DNA from 3 places in the Mesorhizobium sp. M0676 genome. Region 1 is predicted to be linked to each of the others. Evidence: predicted binding sites of a transcription regulator. Region 1 holds the regulator's gene; each other region holds the start of a gene.
What was found. Region 1 encodes LexA, which represses DNA repair genes until DNA is damaged. Its sites were predicted from a motif close to TGTTCNNNNTGTGTTCNG; they were not measured.
Positions count from the first base shown of each region.

Region 2: the regulator LexA is predicted to act here: its motif matches at 1,908-1,925, upstream of NKI35_RS26780 (ImuA family protein).
Region 3: the regulator LexA is predicted to act here: its motif matches at 1,594-1,611, upstream of NKI35_RS29075 (helicase-related protein).

Region 1 is NZ_JAMYPU010000025.1:16,812-20,085, forward strand. Features, by position in the region: partial or broken gene NKI35_RS23900 (ComEC/Rec2 family competence protein) at 1-1,183, shown strand, start outside; gene lexA (transcriptional repressor LexA) at 1,177-1,959, opposite strand; partial or broken gene NKI35_RS23910 (GntR family transcriptional regulator) at 2,162-2,922, opposite strand; gene kynU (kynureninase) at 3,091-3,274, shown strand, end outside.
Region 2 is NZ_JAMYPU010000033.1:847-4,120, reverse strand. Features, by position in the region: gene NKI35_RS26785 (DUF6504 family protein) at 1-891, opposite strand, end outside; gene NKI35_RS26780 (ImuA family protein) at 833-1,885, opposite strand; gene NKI35_RS26775 (metallopeptidase family protein) at 2,114-2,536, shown strand; gene NKI35_RS26770 (DUF1737 domain-containing protein) at 2,698-2,904, opposite strand; gene NKI35_RS26765 (HpcH/HpaI aldolase/citrate lyase family protein) at 2,968-3,274, opposite strand, start outside.
Region 3 is NZ_JAMYPU010000044.1:13,422-16,695, forward strand. Features, by position in the region: gene NKI35_RS29065 (acetyl-CoA C-acetyltransferase) at 1-220, shown strand, start outside; gene phbB (acetoacetyl-CoA reductase) at 350-1,075, shown strand; gene NKI35_RS29075 (helicase-related protein) at 1,767-3,274, shown strand, end outside.

The DNA.
Region 1 (3,274 bases):
TCTGGCGATCTCCGCCATTGCCGTCATCCTGGTGTCGCCGCACGAGGTGGTCGGTCCCAGCTTCCAGATGTCGTTTGCCGCCACCGCCGCCCTTGTCGGCGCCTATGCCGGCTGGGCCGATTACCGCGCCGACAAGGTGAGAACGCCGTCGGCAAAGCGCTCCTTCGTCGGCTTCCTGTCGCGAAAATTCGCGCTGGCCATGGGCGGCCTCGCCATGACCTCGATCATCGCCGGCAGTGCAACCTTGCTGTTCGCCATTTGGCATTTTCAGCGTGTGTCGCCGCTCAGCCTGATCGCCAATCTGGCCGTGATGCCGATTGTTTCGGTGATCGTCATGCCCTTTGCCGTGCTCAGCGCACTGGCGATGCCGTTCGGCGCCGACGGGCCGTTCCTCTATGTGATGGGCAAGGGTCTGATGGCGATGATCGCTATATCGGCCTGGATTTCCGAGCGCTCGCCGGTCGACGCCGTCGGGCTGATCTCCATCCGCTCGGTGCTGTTGGTGGCGGTCGCCCTCGTCATCGCCACCATGGCCACCACCTGGCTCAGGCTGGCGGCCGTGCCTTTCGCGCTGGCCGGCCTGTTGACGGTGCCGCAGGTGCTTACGCCCGACGTGCTCATATCCGAGGACGCACATTTGGTGGCCATGCCGATCGGTGGCGGCGAACTCGCCCTCAACCGCGAACGCTCCAACGAATTCACCACGGACAATTGGAAACGGGCGCTGCGGGCCGAAACCATTGTCCCGCCCGAGATTTTCGAGGCAACAGATACGCGGTTCGATCTCGATCCGCTCGATCTGCCGCCCGGCTCGCCCTTCTATTGCACCGGCGATCTCTGTATCGCTCGACACCCTTCCGGAGCCATTGTAGCCCTTGCGAAAGACCGCAAGACGGCGCGGCCGGCCTGTGCCTTCGCGAGCCTGATCGTCATCGATGACGCCACCGCCTACAATCCGTGCCGCGACCCGCTGGTCCTGGTCGTGACGAAGAAGCAGCTGGCCCGCGACGGCAGCGCCGCCGTCTTCTTCGATCCGCAATCGGCAGCGGCAGCGCCAACCATCCGGTTCGCCGTCGACAAGCCGTATCGCCCCTGGCACGAGCAACGCCGCTTCTCCCGCGACGCGCGCGGCCTGCCGCCTTACAACCAGCGTGAAAAGTACAAACCCAAGCCGGCTCAGTAGCGCCGGATCAATCCGACAAGCTTGCCCTGCACCTTCACCCTGTCCGGTCCAAAAATGCGGGTCTCGTAGGCCGGGTTGGCGGCTTCCAGGGCGATCGAGGCGCCCTTGCGGCGGAAGCGTTTCAGGGTCGCTTCCTCATCGTCGACCAACGCCACCACGATCTCGCCGGGGCTGGCTGTGTCGGCATTGCGGATGATGACCGTGTCGCCATCGAAAATGCCGGCCTCGATCATCGAATCGCCCTTGACCTCGAGCGCGTAGTGTTCGCCGCCCATGATCATATCGGGCGGCACCGAGATCGAATGGGTCTGATGCTGGATGGCGTCGATCGGCACGCCGGCGGCGATGCGTCCCATAACCGGGATTGAAATCGCGGAAACGGCATCGTCATTGCCGGCCGACATCGAACGCGACGGCGAGCCCGGCTTGATCTGGCGGCCGAGACCGCCTTGGCCCATCGCGCCTTGTCCTTGGCCGCCTTGCCCTTGGCCGGTTTGACCAAGACTGCCCTGAATGACGCTCGGCGAAAACTTCCTCGCCGCATTGAGGCCTGGTGCGATCGAGTCGGGCAGCCGCAGCACTTCCAGCGCGCGCGCCCGGTTCGGCAGCCGGCGAATGAAACCGCGCTCCTCAAGCGCCGTGATCAGGCGGTGGATGCCGGACTTGGAGGCGAGGTCAAGCGCTTCCTTCATCTCATCGAAGGACGGCGGGATTCCGCTCTCCTTCAGGCGTTCATGGATGAACATCAGAAGCTCATGTTGTTTGCGCGTCAGCATCGCGGCCCCCAAGGGTTCTGAAACCAGAATCGGAAAAAACAAACCCAGAACAAACACTATCTGTTCCAGTTGTGTTCCGCAACCTTTTAAAGTTTAATGAATGTGTTGACGTTTTGTTCAGCGTAACGTTCGGCGCTGCGAGCGCCGCCTGCCCAACTGCCGGCAACGGGGTGAAACGAAGACAAAGTGCCTGCGTCGTCGGCTACGATCGCCGCTTCCTTTTCGGACGGGGCTGCGCAGCATCCGCGCCGGGTTCGCTCTGGGCATAGACCTGCAGCGTGTAGCCGATGTGAGCGGTCATCAGAGTTTTCGCACGTTCGACGTCGCGACCGAGGGCCGCTTCCATCAGGGCGGTATGGTGTTCGATCGCCACGGCGTCGCGCAGGGCCGCCACGGCCTTCCGGTGTCCGTCCGTGCGGCCGGCGGCGGCGCGCAGCGTCGGGGCCAGACCCAGAAAGCGGTGATGGCGATGCAATTGGTCGGAAATCGTTGCATTGAAGCGCAGCAGCCAGCTGGATGTCGCGGCACTGAGCAGCGCCGCATGGAAGGCATCGTGTTTTTCGTACCACGCGTCGACCGCATCATCCGATCGTCGAGAACAGACCCGCACCGTGAGAGACGATAGTGGGCGGCAACGACCGCGTCTTCCCACTCACGGTCGCCCTTCTCGATCGATTCCACCAGCAGGGGCAGTTCGACCACCAGCCGCGCACGCGCCAAATCCTCGAGCTCCGCCCGAGAGACGGGAGCGACCGCAAACCCGCGGTTGCTGATGGCGGTCACAAGCCGTTCCGCCTCCAGCCGCGACAGCGCCTCGCGCAACGGCGTCCAGCCGATGCCGTAGGTGTTGCGCAGCGTGCTCAGCTTCAACGGCGCGGCAGGCGCCAGCCGGGTCGCAAGAATATCGCGCCTGAGCAGGCGATAGGCCACTTCCGTCTTCGAGGTCTGCTCGTCATCCAGCATCGTGATCCATCAGACATAAACGCTCGGGCGGATCATTATATATCAAAGCCTTTCAGTGGGTGAATTATATATAATGTTTGACAGTTCAAGGGCGACCACTCAAGATCGCCGGCATGTTTGGGCGGCAGGCTCCGCCGCGCGCGTTTGTCCATGGAGGGGCGCCGGATCATGAGCACGACACCCGATCTCGCTACAATCGAAGCAATGGATGCCGCCGATCCGCTGCGCTCCATGCGTGAACGCTTTGTCTTGCCGCAAGGCGTGATTTATCTCGACGGCAATTCCCTGGGCGCCGCGTCAGCGGTCGTCTTCAGCGAACTGCAGCAGGCCGCCACGCAGGAATGGGCGCACG
Region 2 (3,274 bases), on a different contig from region 1:
GTAGCCGGCATCGATGTCCTGTTCGAGCGCGGCCAGCCGCTCATGGAACAGGCGCTGGATAAGCTTGGGTTCGCGCAACGGTCGCGAGGTACCGACAGCGATGCGGCTGACGGCGCCGTCGACGCGAAACAAAAGCAGCGCCAGCATCCTTGCGCCCTCGCCGCGGCGTTCGAGATCGGCCTTCAGCGTCACCGCCAGCAAGAGCACCAGCCGTTCGATCTCGGCGGTCAGCACGACCGGCTCGGCCAGGTGGCGTTCGACCGAAAGCGGGGCCACGGGCAGGCGCGGCGATACCGCCTCGTCGAGGCGGCCGAGCGCCTGGTCGAGCCGCAACAGCAAGGTCGCGCCGAAGCGACGGGCGAGCGGCGCGCGCGGCGCTGCCATGACCGCGCCGGCGGTCCGCAGGCCGACGCTTTCCAAGCTGGCGCGGATATCGGCCTCGATGCGCAGTGCCGCCAGCGGCAAGGGGGCGAGCAGCGCTTCCTCCTCGCCGGAGACAACGATGCGGTTGCCGCAGAAGCGCGCCGCCGCCCAGGCTGCACCCGGCGTCGCGGCCAACCCGGCGCGGACATCGAAACCCTGCTGGAAAAACCGCGCAAGGATGTCGTCCAGCATGGCGCGCTCGCCGCCGAACAGATGCGTGCAGCCGGTGACGTCGAGATAAAGGCCATCAGTACCGTCGAGCGCCACCAGCGGCGTATAGCGATCGCACCAGTCGGCGAGGCCTTCGAGCAGCCGGCGATCGGCGTCCGGATCGGCCTCGACGATGTCGATCGAGGGATGCATGGCGCGCGCATCGGCAATGCCCATGCCAGGCTTCAGATGCAGCGCCTCAGCCCGCTCGTCGAGGGCCGATATGCGCTGGGCGTTGCGGTCGCGATGGCTGATCACGAGCGGTGGGTGAGATGGCGGCAGATGATCCGAAGGCCGGGAACGCCACGACCGTCCCAGGCGCTGGCGCAGGATCCGTTCTGCCGCCAGATGCGGGAACCACAGCGACAGAATTCTCTGCCCGTTTTTCGCGGGGCTTTCTTTCTTCGAATGCGTGTTCATCGGGGTTCCACTCCAGTGTGAATTGTCCAGGCAGAGCGGTGCGGCTCTTGCCGATGCTGACGGTGAAGGCAGGCCGGCCGATCGAGCCGGCGAGCGACCCGGCGATCGTCCGGCGGCTCGCCGCTGGTGCAGCCGACACGATGAGGCGCACCGGGGCGGCGGTCGGCTCGGCTTCGCCGGCCTGGCGCAGCAGGAACACCGGCCGGCCGGCGTTTTGGGCGCGCGCGTGCAGCCGGCGCGTCGCGGTGAGGTCGAGCCGCTGCGGGCTGCCACGGATTTCGAGGATGATTGCGGCGAGCGCCGTCATCTTCGCGGCCTCCTCGGCTACCCACAGCGCATCGGTGAGTTTCGGCGCCTCGGAAAACAGCAATTGCTCCGGTGCGATACCGAAAATGCCCTGCAATCCCCTGGCATAGGGAAAGCCGGCCTCGCGAAAAATCTCCGATGTGCCGATCCACAGCACGGGCAAGGGCTGGCCCTTGAGGATCAGGCTGACAAGCGACAGCACAAAGCCGGCGACGGCCCCGGCATTGCGGGTCTCAAGGCCATGGATTTCGCTCAAGGCGGCTTTCGGAAGGCCGCCGCTGAGGGCCGCATCGAGGCGCTCGACGCCGGTGGCCAGGAAAGCATCCGGCGAAGCCACGGCAAGCCCGCGCCGGATGATGGTGACATCGGCATCGGGTTCAGGCGCGGCGTCGAGACCGCCGCCAGGACCCGCGCGCAGCCCCTCGCCAGCCGGCGCGGCCAGGCGCTCGGGCAGCGTTCCCTCGATCTTCGCGATCTGGCGGCGCAGGGCAAAAACAGTCTCCCGCGCCACGGCTGATGTCGCCATGACGGTCAATTTCTCTCACAACTGTTCCTGTTATGTTCCTATAGATTCCAGAGGGTGCCGGAAGAGTCAAGCGGAGTCAGAAGGAATTTATTCCTTGATCAAAGGTGGCGAGGCCAACCTTGGACTTTGGTCGCAGCCATTCGGCGCAAAGAAACAGTCATTGGCCAGGTACCCGTCCATTTGCCGAGTCCGGAGGGAAAGCCTATATGCCGGATCAAAGGACAAAGCATGGCCCGCATCTACAAGACCCGCACCTGGCACGATGAACTCTCGCCTTCGATCGAGGAGATCGAGTTTCTGGCGCTGGAGGCGTACGCACATCTGCCCGACGATTTTCGCAAGCTGACCGGCGAGATCGTCATCATGATCGCCGAATTCCCGACCGACGAGATCATGGACGATCTGTCGCTGGAGACGCCGTTCGACCTGCTCGGCCTGTTCGAGGGCCGCGGCATCGCCGAGCGCTGGAACCCGCAGACCGGCGAAGGCCCGAACCGCATCACCCTCTACCGCCGCGCCATCCTCGACTACTGGGCCGAGAACGAAGAGACGCTGGGCGACATCGTCACCCATGTGCTGATCCACGAGATCGGTCACCATTTCGGCCTGTCGGACGACGATATGGAAAAGCTTGAAGAGGCGGCGGAGTAAGGCTGTGCGATATTCAGGTGAAGCCGGCCTGCGAACGGCAGCTTCCTGCGCTTCCGGTGCTCGCGTACTTCAAGTACGCTCCGCTCCGGTTCTCGGAAACCGCCGTTCTCGGCTCGGCCTGACCTGAATCTCGACACAGCCTGCGTCGGTGCCTGGCAAAGCTACCAGTCGCTCAGCTTGGTATCCGGCCCGTATTCCTGGCCGTCGATATCCTTCACCACCGACTGGCCGCAGCGCATCGATTTGGTCTTCTTGTCATAGGCGTAGGTCGGCGAGCCGTACAAATGCCAGCCCTTGTTCAGCGCCGCGGTTACCTTGTGACAGAAGGTGGAATCATCGGGGGCGGACAGAAAGCGGTAGAGTCTCATGGGTCAGGTCCTGTCGTAAGTTCTGTCTTGCAGGGCGGGATATTCCGAAGCCGGCTTAGGCAATCATGCGCCGATGGCGGCGGCCTTCGCCAGCAGTTTTTCGACTTGCGCCAGGTGCAGCCGTTCGACCATCCTGCCATCCAGCGCAATCACGCCCTTGCCGGCATTTTCGGGCAAGGCGAAAGCCTCTTTCACCGCATGCGCCTCGGCAAGGGCTTCGGGCGCGGGGGCAAAGGCGCGATTGGCGGCTTCGATCTGGGCCGGATGGATCAGCGTCTTGCCGTCGAAGCCCATGGCCGCCCCTTCCGTGCATTCGCGCGCAAACGCGTCGAGGTCGCGAAAATCGTTGGAGACGCCGTCGAGCATGTCG
Region 3 (3,274 bases), on a different contig from region 1:
CGCGCAGGCCTGCGCCGTCAACAAGGGCATGGGCTGGGATACGTCGATCGTCAACGTCAATGGCGGCGCCATCGCCATCGGCCATCCGATCGGCGCGTCGGGCGCCCGCGTCTTCAACACGCTGGTTTTCGAGATGCGCCGCCGCGGCGCCAAGAAGGGCCTTGCCACGCTGTGCATCGGCGGCGGCATGGGCGTCGCTCTGTGCGTGGAAGCGCTGTGAAAGAGAAGTGAGTAGTGAATAGGGAGTAGTGAATGGGGAAGAAGGAGCAGCGCGGCGGGATATCGATCCCTACTCGCTACTCCCTACTCCCTATTCCCTTCTTCCGACCAAAGGGAGGAAGAACTTTCAATGACCAAAGTAGCGCTCGTCACCGGTGGATCGCGCGGCATCGGCGCCGCCATATCGATCGGCCTGAAGAATGCCGGTTACACCGTTGCAGCCAACTATGCCGGCAATGACGAGGCAGCGGGGAAGTTCAGCGCACAAACCGGCATCAAGGCCTACAAATGGTCGGTCGCCGACTACGACGCCTGTGCCGCCGGAATCAAACAGGTCGAGGCCGATCTCGGCCCGGTCTCGGTGCTGGTCAACAATGCCGGCATTACCCGCGACGCCATGTTCCACAAGCTGACGCGCGAGCAGTGGAAGGAAGTCATCGACACCAATCTGTCTGGGGTCTTCAACATGACGCATCCGCTGTGGGGCGGCATGCGCGACCGCAAATTCGGCCGCGTCATCACCATTTCCTCCATCAACGGCCAGAAAGGCCAGGCCGGCCAGGTCAACTATTCCGCCGCAAAGGCCGGCGACATCGGCTTCTCGAAGGCGCTGGCGCAGGAGGGCGCGCGCGCGGGCATCACAGTCAATGTCATCTGCCCCGGCTACATCGCCACCGAGATGGTCAAGGCGATCGACGAGAAGGTGCTGAATGAACGCATCATCCCGCAGATTCCGGTCGGCCGCCTCGGCGAACCGGAAGAGATCGCGCGTTGCGTCGTCTTCCTCGCTTCCGAAGACGCCGGCTTCATCACCGGTTCGACCATCACAGCCAATGGCGGCCAGTATTTCGCCTGAACGACAGCATTTCGCCCGGTACGACGGGCCGGCTTATGGCCCGTTTTTTCATCGCCGGCCGGCGATGTTCCCGGGCTGCGCTAGACATTGACCCGTTCCGGCACGCAAAGATTAACGATTTCTAGGCGCCCTGTGCAAACCCGGTTCGAAAACTGTGAATTCTCGGTGGACAAGCTGTGGACAACACAACATGTTGGGGTGAACAAACCAGGAAAATCCCGCCATCGCCGATTCGTCACCCATTCGTTCCGGCTTTGAGCGGAACGTTAACGACCAAGGCCGAATACCACCGGAAAATGGTTAAGGCCGATTAAGAAAATTCAACAATTTCAGAACGTTGGCTGAGGCGTATCGGATCACGACGATGCCCCGCCGGCAAAGGTTAACGCCAATGGTCGCCTTGCAGGAATCGGGCCAGTTTCCGCGATTCAGCATATGGTGAGACTCAGGCTCGCAAAATCCACATGTAGCCGTGAACAAAAGCTGAATCTGCCGGAGTCACTGATTCGTCGCCGATTCGTTCCAGACTCGTTCCAACTGTTAATTGAGACCTCAAAGACGAACCGTGGGATTGCCGGCCGGAACATTCCGCTTTCGCTTCGCGCCTGAAATCCCTATGTGTCGCCTGTCATACGCGCCACGCGAGGCGCGCTCCCGACAACACGATGCAGAAAGCCTCATCTCCAGGCCGATGAACATCCAGCCGAAACACACCGAGCCGCTGATCCTGTCGGGCCGCGACGTGACTGCCGTGCTGGGTCCGACCAACACCGGCAAGACCCATCTCGCCATCGAGCGCATGGTGGCGCATGAGAGCGGCATTATCGGCCTGCCGCTCCGCCTTCTGGCGCGCGAGGTCTATGCCCGCGTCTGCGAAAAGGTCGGCGCCCACAAGGTGGCGCTCATCACCGGCGAGGAAAAAATCCAGCCGCCCGGCGCGAAATATTCGGTCTGCACCGTCGAAGCCATGCCGCGCGAGACCGACGTTGCCTTCGTCGCCATCGACGAGGTGCAGCTCGCCGGCGACCTCGAGCGCGGCCATATCTTCACCGACCGAATCCTGCACCTGCGCGGGCGCCAGGAAACGCTGCTGCTCGGCGCGGCCACCATGCATGGCATCCTGCAAAAGCTGCTAAGAGGCGTCTCGGTGGTGACGCGCCCTCGCCTGTCGCACCTGGCCTATGCCGGTTCGAAGAAATTGACCCGCCTGCCGCGGCGTACGGCGATCGTCGCTTTCTCCGCCGACGAGGTCTATGCCATCGCTGAGCTGATCCGCCGCCAGCAAGGAGGAGCGGCGGTCGTGCTCGGCGCGCTGTCGCCCCGCACCCGCAACGCCCAGGTGGCAATGTTCCAGGCAGGCGACGTCGACTATCTCGTCGCCACCGACGCCATCGGCATGGGCCTCAACCTTGATCTCGATCATGTCGCCTTCGCCCAGAACCGCAAATTCGACGGCTACCAGTACCGCAACCTGACGGCGGCCGAGCTCGGCCAGATCGCCGGCCGCGCCGGCCGGCATCTGCGCGACGGCACCTTCGGCGTCACCGGCCAGGTCGATCCGCTGGACGAGGAACTGGTCAAGCGCATCGAGGGGCATGAGTTCGATCCGGTAAAGGTGCTGCAATGGCGCACCGCGCATTTCGACTTCGCCAGCCTCGACGCCCTGAAGCGCTCGATCGAGACCAACGCGCCGGTCGAAGGCCTGACGCGGGCGTTGCCGGCGGTCGATGCGCAGGCGCTCGAACATCTCTCCCGCGACGAGGACATCCGCGCGCTGGCTACCAATGCCAAGCGCGTCGCGCTGCTGTGGGAAGCCTGTGCTCTGCCGGACTACCGCAAGATCGCGCCGGCCCAGCACTCCGACCTGATCGCCTCGATCTACGCCGACCTCGCCAAACACGGCCATGTCGATGAGAACTACATGGCCGAGCAGGTGCGCCGCGCCGACACCACCGAAGGCGATATCGACACGCTGTCGCACAGAATTGCCCAGATCCGCACCTGGACATTCGTGTCCAACCGGCCGGGCTGGCTGGCCGATCAGGCACACTGGCGGGAAAAGACGCGCGAAATCGAAGACAGATTGTCGGATGCGCTGCATGAGCGGTTGACGAAACGGTTTGTAGACCGCAGGACTTCCGTCCTCATGCGGCGCCTTAGAGAAAATACAATGCCTGAAGCCGAAATCAGTCCTACCGG